Linked DNA regions of Methanotorris formicicus Mc-S-70. The protein of the gene in region 1 binds, or shares a complex with, the protein of each later gene. Links are inferred from orthologs where the notes say so. Each region holds a gene or a part of one and is shown on either strand. Other genes may lie near its edges.

Region 1 (5,942 bases):
CAAATATTAAGTTTTCTATTAGTTAGTATGATGTTCGGAGATACTGATTTATAATATTACTCTTAAACTACAATAATGATTTCTCAAAAATGACAGAATACTACCCAAAATGCCTAAAAGAGACATTGAGGGCATTTTTCCAACTTGGCATAGTTGATAAGTCATCCCTAATGATATCCTACGAATGGTCAATTAGGATAATATCATTAATTCTTCTGAGTAATCTCTTCATAGCGATTAAAAGAAGGTTGGAGAGAGTTTAAATCCATAATTGGAGCAAACTTTAAGAACAAGGTAATACAAATAAGTGAATATTATTCCTGTATTTAAATAATACACGAGGGGAAAAATGAACAAAATAATCATCGTAGGAGCAGGTCCAGGAGATCCAGAGTTGATAACAGTAAAGGGAAAAAAAGCAATAGAAAATGCAGATGTGATAATATATGCCGGTTCATTGGTTAACAAAGAACTTCTAAAATACAACAAAAAAAATGCAAAGATATACAACAGTGCAACGATGGATTTGGATGAAATAGTTAAAATTATGGTTGAAAATGCTAAAAAAGGCTTAAATGTTGTTAGGCTACATACTGGAGATCCATCCATTTATGGGGCAATTAAGGAGCAGATTGATGAGTTGAAAAAGCATGGCATAGATGTTGAAATAATACCCGGAGTTACTTCATTATTTGCCGCAACAAGTTCTTTAAAAGCAGAACTTACTTTACCAGAGGTTTCCCAAACTGTAATTATTACAAGACCAGAAGGAAGAACACCAATGCCAGAAAAAGAGAAATTAGTGGATTTAGCAAAGCATAATGCAACAATGGCAATATATTTAGGAGTTTCAATGATTGAAAAGGTTTGTAAAGAGTTAATAGAAGGGGGATACAAAGAAGATACCCCAGTTGCAGTGGTTTATCATGCATCATGGGAAGATGAGAAGATTGTTTTAGGAACTTTAAAGGATATAGTGGAGAAAGTTAAAAAAGAAGGAATTAAAAAAACCGCCTTAATAATTGTTGGGGAGGTTTTAAGTCCGAAATATTATGCATATTCAAAACTTTACGATAAGGAGTTTGAACATGAATATAGAAAAAAGAAATAAGTATTATTTATTTTCAATCTCTTCAATCTTTTCAAGTATTATCCTTAAATCTGTTTGTTTTGTTATGTCTTTTTCTTCTTTGATGAGTTTGTTTATTTTTTCTTTTAATTCATCCAAATCTTTTGAATTTTGTATAAGTTCTTTTGCATATTCAATATCTGAAACATATGGCAAAGATTCACTTAAAACCAACTCTAACTTATCCATATTATCCCTCATTTTTACTTTTTGGTTCATGTCTATCTTTAATTGCCACCTCTCTAACAACTTTCGTAATCTCTCTTTCTAAATGTTCCATCCTTGCATACATTCTATATATTAGATAGAATAAAACCACTATACTTAGATAGATTATAGCATCCACACCCCTCCCCACACCAAGAACCCCTGCCAAACAACTTAATGTTTGAGGAAATACCAAAACAACAACAACCAAAATCCAAACAAACAACCAAAATATCCCCTCATCCAAACCCATATTCCTGTTCCTTATCTGTAAAATAACTCTTGACATAGCAAACAATGCAAATAGTATTCCAAATATTTGAATAATTTCCATAATTATCCCTCCACAAAGAGAGTATCGCTTTGCCTTGGCATCCTAACTTACCCTATAAAAAGATAACCAATACTAAAAAGTATAAATTTAAGAGTATAAATAACATTGCATCTGAAGTTTTTGTATTTTATGAATTAATATATAAGGAGGAACGATGTATGAAGCATCTAATCTCAATGAGGGATATTGATAAAGATGATATTTTGAGGATATTGGATGAAGCAGAGAGGATGGAGGATATACTAAATTCAAAAAAGGTCTCAAAGATTTTGGAAGGGAAGATTTTGGCAACGATATTTTATGAACCATCAACAAGAACAAGGTTATCTTTTGAGACAGCAATGAAGAGATTGGGTGGGGAGGTTATTGGATTTGGAGATGTTGAAAATACATCAGTAGTAAAGGGGGAAAGTTTAATAGACACCATAAGGGTAGTTAGTAATTACTGCGATGTTATTGTTTTGAGGCATCCATCTGAGGGTGCGGCAAGATTGGCAAGTGAATACTCATCAGTTCCTATTATAAATGCAGGAGATGGGAGTAATCAACACCCGACACAAACACTACTGGATTTATATACAATAAACAGAGAAATTGGAAGGATTGATAATATAAAGGTTGCATTTGTTGGAGATTTGAAGTATGGGAGAACTGTTCATTCACTCTCCTATGCATTGGCACTTTTTGAAGGGGTTGAATTGCACTTTATTTCCCCAAAAGAATTAAAAATGCCAAGAGAAATTATTGACGATTTGAGAGGAAAGGTTAAGATATACGAATCTGATAAGATTGGGGAGTTAGATGTTGATGTTGTTTATGTAACAAGAATACAGAAAGAGAGATTTCCAGATTTGAATGAATACCAAAAAGTCAAAGGAAGTTATAAGATAAAAAAAGAACATATTGAAAATAAGGATTTGATTGTTATGCACCCATTGCCAAGGGTTGATGAAATTGATTATGGGGTTGATAAACTTCCTCAGGCAAAATACTTTAAACAATCCTTTTATGGAATCCCAGTGAGAATGGCAATTTTAAAGATATTAATTGAAGAATTTGAGAGAACATAAGTAATCGTTAATTTTTTATATTATAAGTTCAATAGAACTTTTGACTCGCATGGCAAAAATATATATAAGTATCTTTTTTATTTAATTATTAAAGTCACTATTATTTTTAAATGTTGGATGAAGTTCATATCTTTATGAGAGAAACATTAAATAAAAAACAGTTAAGGGTGTAAATATGGGAGTATGGCAAGGAAAAAGCAGAAGAAAACCAACAGGCGGAAAATACAAAATGTCAAGAAAAAAGAGAAAATATGAAATGGGAAGAGAACCAACAGAAACACACTTATCAGATGAAGTAAGGATGAAAATCATTAGATGCAAAGGAGGAAACAATAAAATTAGATTATTAAGAGTAAACTACGCAAATGTTTTAGATCCAAAAACAGGAGTTTGTAGGAAAGTTGCAATTAAAACCGTAGTTGACAACCAGGCAAACAAACACTACATCAGAAGAAACGTCATCACAAAAGGAGCAGTTGTTGAAACAGAATTAGGTTTGGCAAAAGTAACATCAAGACCAGGACAGGATGGTGTTGTCAACGCTGTTCTCGTTGAGCAATAAAATAATTTTCTATTTTTTATTTTAAAAACCTCAATTTAGATGGGTTTTACACATTTAATCTAAAATTTAAATAAATGAATAAACTATTTTAAATATTTATTCGTCTAATTGTATTACATAGTACGTCTTGGTGGGAGTATGTTATTGGAAAGATACCTAAAAGTTTCTGAAAATAAATTACCGGCAAAATTTTTAATTTTAAAGTCAATAGATGTTTGTAATTTTGACAATAAAGACATTGATGAACTCTGGGAAATGCATGAAAATGCAATGAGCGAATTTAGGGAAACAACATATATAAAAAACATCAAAATAACACATCCAAATTTGTTAGATTTAAAAATAGAGATAGCAAAGAGAATCTTTGAAAATTGTCATTTTTGTGAGCATAGGTGTTATGTAAATAGAAATAAAGAATTGGGGTTTTGTAGAATTGGAGAAAGTTATTATTCATCCGAATTTCTGCATTATGGTGAAGAAAAGGTTCTAATCCCATCCCACACAATATTCTTCTGTGGATGCAACTTTAAATGTGTATTTTGCCAGAATTGGGAAATTTCACAGGTTTATTTTGAAAACCTCAAAGTTGAAAACTACTGCAAAAAAGTTAGGCCCAAACTAATGGCAAAAATCGTAGAAGAAAAAAGAACAATATCCAAAAATGTAAATTTTGTAGGAGGGGAGCCAACACCTCACTTGCTAAAAATCTTAGAAATATTAGGGTATGTCAATGTAAATATTCCAGTGGTGTGGAACTCAAATATGTATATGAGTGAAGAAACCATGTATCTTTTAGATGGTGTTGTTGATTTATGGTTGAGTGATTTTAAGTTTGGAAACGATAACTGTGCTGAAAGGTTATCTAAGATAAAAAATTACTGCAAAGTTGTAAAAAGAAACCACTTGATGATAAATGATGAGGACATTATAATTAGGCACTTGGTTATGCCAAATCACTTAGAGTGTTGCACTGAGAGGATATTTAAGTGGATTGGAAAGCATTTAGATGCAAAGGTAAATGTTATGTTCCAATATCGGCCAGAATATAAGGCTACTCTTTATGAAGACATAGACAGGACTTTAACATACAAGGAAATGGAAAAAGCACATTTATTGGCTAAAAAATATGATTTAGACACTGATGTTTAGTTTTTATTATTTTATTTTGCATTTTTTATTTTTTTCATTTTTGTAATATTAAAATTTTAGTTGATCTTACTAAATAACAACTTAAGTAGAAAATTTTATATACTTAAAGTGACTTTTTTGAAAATGTTAAGATTAAATAGTATAAAATTCCCAAATTATATGAGGTGAGTGCATGAAAAAATTAATATCCATATTAACAATAGCGCTCCTTCTACTTGGAGGAGTTGCTATAGCGGGTTGTACAGGAAAAGCAGAAACATCCCCGAATGAGGTAAAGACTGAAGAAACCCAAAAATCCACAGAAACAAAAGTTGAATACAAAGACACCTTTATTTTAGGTTATGGAAAAGACCACAAACTTACAGGAGGAAAATGGGGAATCGGATTTTTCCCAAAAACACATGTCCTCGAAAGATTGGTTGAGTACGATATGTCTAATGATAAATTAGTTCCTGGATTGGCAGAAAGTTGGGAAATTAAAGATGGAGGAAAAACAATCATCTTCCACCTCAAAAAAGGAATCAAATTCTCTGATGGAACTGAATTTGATGCAAATGCTGTAAAGTTTTCAATGGATAGGTTAATTGTAAAGGAGCATAGTTTAGCACCAAAAGGATGCGATGTTATAGACAAATACACAGTTGCAATTCACTTTGAAAAACCAGGATTCTTCAACCTCGCTAAGATGGCAGAATATCATCTCGGTATAATGGCTCCTACGTCAGTAAATCCTGTTGGAGATCCCAATGGAACATTGGTTAAACCAATTGGAACAGGACCTTTCAAAGTTGTTGATTATAAAAAAGATCAATACGCAATCTATGAACCAAACCCATACTGGTATGAAAGAAATGGCATAGAGCCAAAATTCAAGAAATTTGTTGTTAAAATCATCCCAGATGAAGATACAAGAGTTATGGCTTTGAGAAGTGGAGAGGTTGATGCAATTTCTGACTTTGTGCATGGTGGTTCTGCATACACACCAAGAAACCAATTACCATTATTGGAAAAAGATGGATTTAAAGTTTATAAGCACGATGTTCCAATTACTTGGATTATTGCCTTCAACTATAAAAAATCCCCATTTAATGACCCAGAAGTTAGGAAGGCTGTAAGTTTAGCAATAAATAGGGATGAGATTGTTAAGATATTTGACAACCAAGTCAGACCAGCATGGAATGGAATGTTTGTTCCTGAAGCACCAGGAATGAAAGAAGCCAATATTAAATATGAATACAACCCAGAAAAGGCAAAAGAAATCTTGAAGAAGAAGGGAATGGAAGGTTTAAAAGTTAAATTCATAGTAGATAAAGGTCAAGGAGACCAGGTTTTAGTCGCACAACTTATTCAAGAACAACTTAAAAAAGCGGGCTTTAATCCAGAACTTGAAATCCTCGAAGGTGGAGCATACAAACAGAAGAGGGATTCAGGAGATTACGACATGAGGTTATACTACATTGGAGGGCCCCACAGAAGATTCTACTTAAGGAT
Region 2 (7,345 bases), on another replicon or contig:
AGGGTGAGATATATGTTAGACGAAGCAGTAATGGAGATAGCAACAAAGGAAGTAGTTACAGTAACACCAGACACGCCAATAACAAAAGCAATAGGTATTATGGAAGAGAACCACTTCCACAACTTAGTAGTTGTTGATGAGAGGGGGGAGTTATACTTAGTAACTATGCACGATTTGTTGTTAGCCTCATCAGTGCATGAGCATGTTGGGGAGTTAATGTTTAAACCACACTGTATACACAAGGACACTCCAGTGATGGATGCGGTTTGTGAGTTAATTGAAAGTGGGCAGAGGGCAGCACCAATTGTGGATGATAAAGGTAAATTGGTGGGGATTGTAACAGATTACGACATCATGAAGAGGGCAGCGACCTCAAAAATCTTAAAGGACGTTGAAGCATCAAAAATTATGACAAGAAACCCAATAACCATACATGAAGATGAAAGCATTGGTAAGGCGAGGTCATTAATGAGAAAACACAACGTTGGAAGATTAATAGTTGTTGATGATGAAGAGAATCCAATAGGTATTGTTACAGAAGATGACATCTTAAAGAAGATTTTTAAACCAAAAAGAAGAATGACTGTTGGGGAATACTCAGGAGAGAAAACCCCAAGAATGGAGCAGCCAGTTAAGTCAATAATGAGTTCACCATTAATAACAGCGGATGTAAAGGATTCAGTTGCAGATGTTGCAAAATTGATGCAAGAGTATGACATTAGGGGGGTTCCAATAGTTAAAAATAAAATATTGAGGGGAATTGTAACAAGATTGGATATAATGAAGTATATTGCTGACTTGAAGAAAGGAGCAATGATTGAAGTTGAAATACATGGGGCATTGGATGAAGATATGAGAATATTAGCAGAAAGAATAATTGCAACAGAAGTTAGAAAAATGGTAAAACATGCAGGAAGAATCCACTGGATAAAGATAACAATAAAGAGAGAGCATGATAAAGGAGGAACACCATACTACCACATAACTGTGTATGTTAAAACACCAAATAAATTGTACGTTGGAGATGCATCACCAAAATTATCAAAGACAAAGAGATTAGAGGCAGAAGGAGAAGACGTTGGATACATATCAGAAAAACAAAGATGGGACTTCATTGAGGTTTTAAAAAATGCTTTAATATCAGTTGAGAAGCAGATAGATGCTGATAGGGAGAGATATCACCCAAGAACATTGGGTAAAAAACTTAGGGAAGAAGAGATAGAATAATTTTTCTTTCTACTTTTATTTTAAAGTTTTATCATTATGATTTTATTTTACGTAATTCATTGGTGTGTGCCATGAAAAATAGAGAACTGAAGGTAAAGCCAATACAAAACGGCACTGTTATAGATCACATCAAAAGTGGAAAGGCACTTGATGTTTACAACATCTTAAAAATAAGTGATGATTTGCCCATTATGTTGGCTATGAATGTTCCTTCAAAAAAAATGGGCAAAAAGGATATTTTAAAAATAGAGGGATTAGAACTCGATTCAGATGATGTAAATAAAATAGCCTTAATTGCTCCAGATGCAACGATAAATATCATAAGAAACGGTGTGGTTGTAGAGAAATTTAAAGTCAACATTCCAAATTACATTGAGGGACTTTTAAAATGCACGAATCCAAATTGTATAACAAATAGGGAAAACGTTGAGGGGAAATTTATCATAGAAAGCAAAAACCCATTAAAGATCAGATGCAAATACTGCGAAAAGTTCTTAAGTGCCATCATATACAAAAAATAAATTTGCTTTTTAGATTTTAATCTGTTTTTGTTTTTGAGGGATAGTATGGAATTAAAAGGAAGAAGTATATCAAAAGGAATCACAGAAGGAATAGCGATTGTATCAAAGGAACCATTCTCTTTTTTAGGGGGAGTCAATGAGGAAGGCATAATAATTGATAAGAATAGTGAACTCTATGGAGAAAGTTTAAAAAATAAGATATTCGTATTTCCTTATGGAAAGGGGAGTACTGTTGGTTCTTATGTAATTTATGGTCTTGCAAAAAGAGGGATTTTGAAAGGAATAATTAACAAAGAATGCGAGCCAATCGTAGCAACTGGGGCTATTTTAGGAAAGATTCCGCTTGTTGATAAGGTTGATATAGAAAAGATAAAGAATGGAGATAGAGTTGTTGTTGATGGGAATAGTGGAGTTGTTATAATAAAATAAGAATAACAAAACAAAAAATAACTAATCCTATTTTTAATGGATTAATAAAATTTAACAGTCCTATTTTTAATACAATTAAAAATTAAATTTATAATGGTGATTAACATGAGAAAAAAAGGAGATGCAAATCCATTTAAAAAGATGCCTACTATTTTAACCCCAGAGGAACTTATGGACAAAGCCCATAGAAGGAGCGAGAAAGTAGCAAATGAATTAAGAACCACATTGATAGGTATTCCAAGATTACCTAAATCAAGAACAATTGAGGAACAAAAGATTAGGACAATATCTTCAGTAGTTTCAGATAATCTATTAAAAATTATAGATAAAACGCCTTCAATAGATAGATTAAAGCCATTTTACAAAGAACTCGTAGAGGTTATGGTTGGAATTGATGAATTTAAAAAATCACTTGGAGCGGTGAAGTGGGCATCAGAACTTGTGAAAAAACTTGGGAATGATTATGCAAAAAAGGCAAGAAAGGCAAAGGTACCAGCAGAAGCATCAAAATATAGGAAGGAATTTGTTGGAAGAACTGCATCCATATTAAAGCAGATTTATCCTAACTTGGCATTTCTTGCTGTTGCAAGGGAGAAATTAAAAAACCTTCCAACAGTGAAGGAATTACCAACGTTGGTTATTGCTGGATATCCAAACGTTGGAAAATCAACACTTTTAAGAAAATTAACCACTGCTGAACCAGAAATTAACGCCTATCCTTTCACAACAAAGGGACTAAATGTTGGTTACATTGGAGAGGATATTCAGGTTGTTGACACACCAGGAGTTTTGGATAGACCATTGTATGAGAGGAATGACATTGAATTGCAGGCAGTTCTTGCATTGAATTATTTGGCAAACATGATATTGTTTGTCTTAGATCCAAGTGAATATTGCGGGTATAGCATAGGGGAGCAACTAAACCTATTAAAAGAGGTTAGTGATTTATTTAAGGTGCCAATAATTGTTGCAATAAACAAAATTGATTTAACTGATGAGGAGAAATTGAGGGAGATTGAAGAGAAACTTAAAGATTATAAAATAATAAAAATATCTGCAGATAAGGATATTGGACTTGATGAGTTAAAGGAAACTGTTGTCAAAGAACTTATAATTAAAAATTAAATCTATTTAAAATTGATATCTTATTTCTAATTATCTCTTTTAAGCACAACAAAAACCCAATCACATAGAACAAAACCACTTCAAAATCTAAGATACCAGTTTCAATTCCAACAAGTAAATATGCAACCATTATGGAGTAAAATCCTAAACAAACACCTTTAACTCTTTTTGCTACCTTATAGCAAAACCCCATAACTATACCAAGGATTCCAAAGTATGAGACAAGTCCTAAAATACCATAATCCATTACAACAGCGCCAAAGATTGTTGGCGTTATTGTAACTCCACTAACACCAATACTATTTGCAATTATCGTTCTTGGTCCACTTGAAGGTCCTGGAATCAAATTCCAAGATGAGAAGATTGATGTATGGATAACCCCACTAAAATAACCTGCGTAGTTTTGGATTAGGATGTCTAAGATACTCATGGTTAGGTTTATTCTTGAGGTTATGGGATTTCCTTCAACGCCAAGGACATACAACCTAAAAAATGAGAAGCCAAATAAAACCAAAAATATAAGCAAAAATAGCAATAAAACATCTCTTGTTTTTATTTTGTTTGAATAATACATACTAAATGCAGTTGCTAATAGTAAAACCATAATCTGTGTTCTATAACCCAAAAGTCCTATGAACATTGAAAATATTAAAGAATAAATAATTATCTTCTTTATATTTATTGTAGATTGTGTATTTTTAAAGATTCCATTTAGTTTTGAAGAACTTATGACTATTGCCCATCCAAGTGGAAGGAGATGGGAGAGCATAGTAAATTGAACATTCAAAAACCTTCTTGATGCAGGTTCAAACAAAGGAACTCCCCTGACCCAAATCAAATCAAGAATCGTAAAAATAACCCCAATTAGGATAAAAAATATCCCGATTTTATATCCAATATTGTGGTAATCTTTTTTAATATCAAATTCCCCCCATTTCTCACCAACTTCAAAGGAAATATAAAAAAATATTGACAAAAGTAGGACCAAAATTGACGTTGTTATTGAAACCTTAGAAACTATCAAAAACAAACAAATTAAAAACAAAAAGATATGATTAGGCTTTATTTCTAATTGGTCTATATCCAATCTAAAATCTTTTAAGACCATGTTATCAGCCTTACGTTATTAAATTTTAATTCTTTTTTATTTATCTGGTTTGTGGTTTCATTGACAACAACATAAACATCCAACCTTGATGTTGTTATGTTTTCTGGTTTCATTAAGTTATCCAAATAATCCAAATAATTCAGATCCAATTTACCATTAAAAAATGCTCCACCATAGGTAAAGTATACATAAGCATACGGTAAATTTGTGGATAAGTAATTTTTTATTCTCTGTTGTTCAGATGGGGAGTAAGTTTTTGAATCAACACCAAATACCCCATAAACATAAACATCCAAAATTGTTAGATTCTTTGGAATTTTTATTCTATCCTTCAGATTTTTAAACGAAGATGCATTTATAGGTTCCAGTTCATATTTTATTATAGTATTGCCCAACGGCATTAGTTTTATCTTGTTTGCTGCTATATCTTCTTTTGACGCCAATTTACCCCCTATAGTTATTGTTTGGTTTTTGTATATTGCAAATAAAGTACCTCCACTTGACCCAGTAACCAAAACCCTGCCCTTAAAATTTTCATTTGATGACGTCCATCTCCCCTCTATTTCCGCATACAGTGGAAAACCCTTCGCCATAATCTTATCTGCAATCCATGCACACTTATACATCTCATCTCCACTAAACTCGGTGTTGTTGCCTTTCAAGAACTTATATCCTACTGCAAGGGTTGTTGTGAGTATTGCCACAACAACCAAAATTTCCAAGAGCGTTATTTTCTTCATCAACTCCCCCCATTAATCCATAATGTATGTTTTGTATGGTAAATCTGTTTTTACTAAAATTTCGCCCAATCCCTTTCCAATTCCATAACCAAAACTATAAAGCACATTAAATAATCCAAAGTCCTCACTTTTGTATTCAACAACTTTTGGGGTTGTTATGTTTGCCAATTTTGCAGTTATGTTGATGGCATCCTCCTCTGTCCCAACCTCATCAACTAAACCAACTTTTTTAGCATCACTTCCCATATATATCTTCCCATCTGCAATTTTTAATGTCTTATTTATACTTAAGTTCCTATTCTCTGCAACCCACATTACAAAGTCCATATATGTTTCGTTTATCATCTTTTCTAAATACCTCCTCTCCTCCTCTGTCATTGGTCTGTATGGTGAAGCAATATCCTTATACTTCCCTGCCTTTATTACTGTTGTATTGATACCCAATTTTTCCATTAAGCCATAATAATGCAGAATCTCCATTTTAACCCCAATACTCCCAACAATTGAGTGTTTCTCTGCAACAATATAATCTGCTGGACATGCAGCCATATATGCCCCAGATGCTCCAATGGTTTCTATGTAAGCCACAACTGGCTTTTTTTCTGCAACTTCCTTTACCTTCCTTGCAAGTTTCTCACTTGCTATAACCTCTCCTCCAGGAGAGTTGATTTTTAAAAGAACGGCTTTTATGTTCTTGTCTTTTTCAGCCCTATCAAGTAAATCAATGTAATCTAATGCACTCATTTCCTTACGTCCAAAAATCCCAGAATCGTCAGATTTTAAAATTATTGGACCATCTATATTTATTACAGCAATATTACCACCACTAAAATCAAAATCTGAAAAAAGTACCACAATTCCCCCAACTATTAGAGCAAATATTAAAATAAATATAAAACCCACGGCAATATATAACTTCTTCATTATATCACCACATAATAAAAATTATATCCTCAAATTGAAGAATTTTTTTGCATTTTCATGTGAAACAAGATTTATAATTTCTTTATCAATATTATTTAACCTCATCTTTAACACCGTTTTTGGTACACTTAATATATCAGATGGGGCTGAGGAAGAATCGCTATCCAACAAAATCCTTTCTCCACCAAATTCCTTAACAATCTCAACAGCCTCCATTGGAGTTAATTTGCTTGGTTGGATGGTTAATCCTGCATAACATCCAATATCAAGAACATCCTTTACAGTATTTTTGTTGCAGTGGTCGATAACAATCTTTTCATTGTTTAAGTTAAGGGTGTTTATTTCCTCCATGATAATTTTTGTTACCTCTTCCTTATTTCTTCTTGGGGTATGAACTACTGCAGGTAAATCTAACGCTTTTGCCAACAACAACTGCTTTGTAAACACATCCTTTTCTTCCTTTGTTGCCTTTTCTAATCCAATCTCCCCAATTCCAACAACAACATCATTTTTAACAAAGTCCTTTATCTTTTCAATGGCATTTTCATAGTCATTTGGTATTGCCCTTGGATGAACACCAACACACACAAATAACCTCAATCCATTTTCCTTTGCTCTCTTTACATCGTTACTGATTAACCTCTCAACATGGGAAACCCATACGTCAGAGGATTTCATTTCAAATGGGTCATGAGCCAATGTTATTGCTCCATCCATACATAATGCCATCATCTCAAAATCCTCATAAGGTCTTGTGTCTGCATGTATGTGTACATCAATCATTATTTTCACCTTTTATGATATTGTTATATTTTTCCAAAATACTGTTGGTTATATCATCAAAATCACAATTATCTATAAATTTATTTAAGGTATTTACCACATCTTCAGCATATCTTTTTGATGGCGGTAGTTGGTTCAATAACCTTAATATATACATTACAAAGTCATTTTCACATTTTTCTAATGCATCTATACATTTGCATATTATATTGTCAATGTCTTCATCTTTAATAGTTAATTTTGGTATTATTGATATTAATCTTCTTTTTACAGCCCATTTTTCATCGTCAATTAAGTTTAACAGTTCTGGTAGTAACGTATTTACACCTTCATATCCCAAATTTAATAAATGCTCCACAACATTTAGCATTTCCATTTTAATTGTTGGATGTGTATCATTTAAAAACTTTTTTATTGTTGGGATGTAGTTGTTAATATCAGTTTTTGATAGTATCCATCTATTGAATAAAGAAGGTTTTTTAATCAAT

Evidence for each region.
Region 2: the proteins of pyrB (region 1) and pyrI are in contact, whole or in part, in a crystal structure (PDB 2BE9), measured with the Sulfolobus acidocaldarius proteins. The link is inferred for Methanotorris formicicus Mc-S-70 from one-to-one orthologs. Residues at the interface, in WP_011278411.1 of Sulfolobus acidocaldarius: Asn83, Leu84, Ala85, Asp86, Arg89, Lys103, Tyr104, Asp105, Gly106, Ala107, Arg109, Phe110, Glu113, His127, Arg169, Glu192; in WP_011278410.1 of Sulfolobus acidocaldarius: Asn115, Tyr117, Cys118, Ile119, Asn122, Asp123, Val124, Glu125, Ala126, Arg141, Glu143, Tyr144, Cys145, Glu146, Ile148.

Annotation. Positions count from the first base shown.
Region 1 is NZ_AGJL01000003.1:55,288-61,229, reverse strand. Bases 997-3,784 are described here. They hold pyrB (aspartate carbamoyltransferase), read left to right. Parts: upstream 997-1,828; coding sequence 1,829-2,740; downstream 2,741-3,784. Other genes in these bases: METFODRAFT_RS01175 (radical SAM protein), read left to right, coding at 3,441-3,784; METFODRAFT_RS01180 (30S ribosomal protein S8e), read left to right, coding at 2,916-3,302; METFODRAFT_RS01190 (DUF2304 domain-containing protein), read right to left, coding at 1,320-1,670; METFODRAFT_RS01195 (hypothetical protein), read right to left, coding at 1,115-1,318; cobM (precorrin-4 C(11)-methyltransferase), read left to right, coding at 997-1,111. Also shown: METFODRAFT_RS10845 (hypothetical protein), read left to right, coding at 90-263; more of cobM, read left to right, coding at 350-996; more of METFODRAFT_RS01175, read left to right, coding at 3,785-4,451; METFODRAFT_RS01170 (ABC transporter substrate-binding protein), read left to right, coding at 4,624-5,942. UniProt on the Methanocaldococcus jannaschii protein: Catalyzes the condensation of carbamoyl phosphate and aspartate to form carbamoyl aspartate and inorganic phosphate, the committed step in the de novo pyrimidine nucleotide biosynthesis pathway.
Region 2 is NZ_AGJL01000028.1:3,190-10,534, reverse strand. Bases 143-3,023 are described here. They hold pyrI (aspartate carbamoyltransferase regulatory subunit), read left to right. Parts: upstream 143-1,298; coding sequence 1,299-1,748; downstream 1,749-3,023. Other genes in these bases: METFODRAFT_RS05780 (NOG1 family protein), read left to right, coding at 2,283-3,023; METFODRAFT_RS05785 (DUF126 domain-containing protein), read left to right, coding at 1,794-2,177; METFODRAFT_RS05795 (CBS domain-containing protein), read left to right, coding at 143-1,227. Outside these bases: more of METFODRAFT_RS05795, read left to right, coding at 13-142; more of METFODRAFT_RS05780, read left to right, coding at 3,024-3,302; METFODRAFT_RS05775 (oligosaccharide repeat unit polymerase family protein), read right to left, coding at 3,292-4,410; METFODRAFT_RS05770 (TrmB family transcriptional regulator sugar-binding domain-containing protein), read right to left, coding at 4,401-5,150; signal peptide peptidase SppA, read right to left, coding at 5,163-6,074; METFODRAFT_RS05760 (TatD family hydrolase), read right to left, coding at 6,096-6,857; METFODRAFT_RS05755 (hypothetical protein), read right to left, coding at 6,850-7,345. UniProt on the Methanocaldococcus jannaschii protein: Involved in allosteric regulation of aspartate carbamoyltransferase.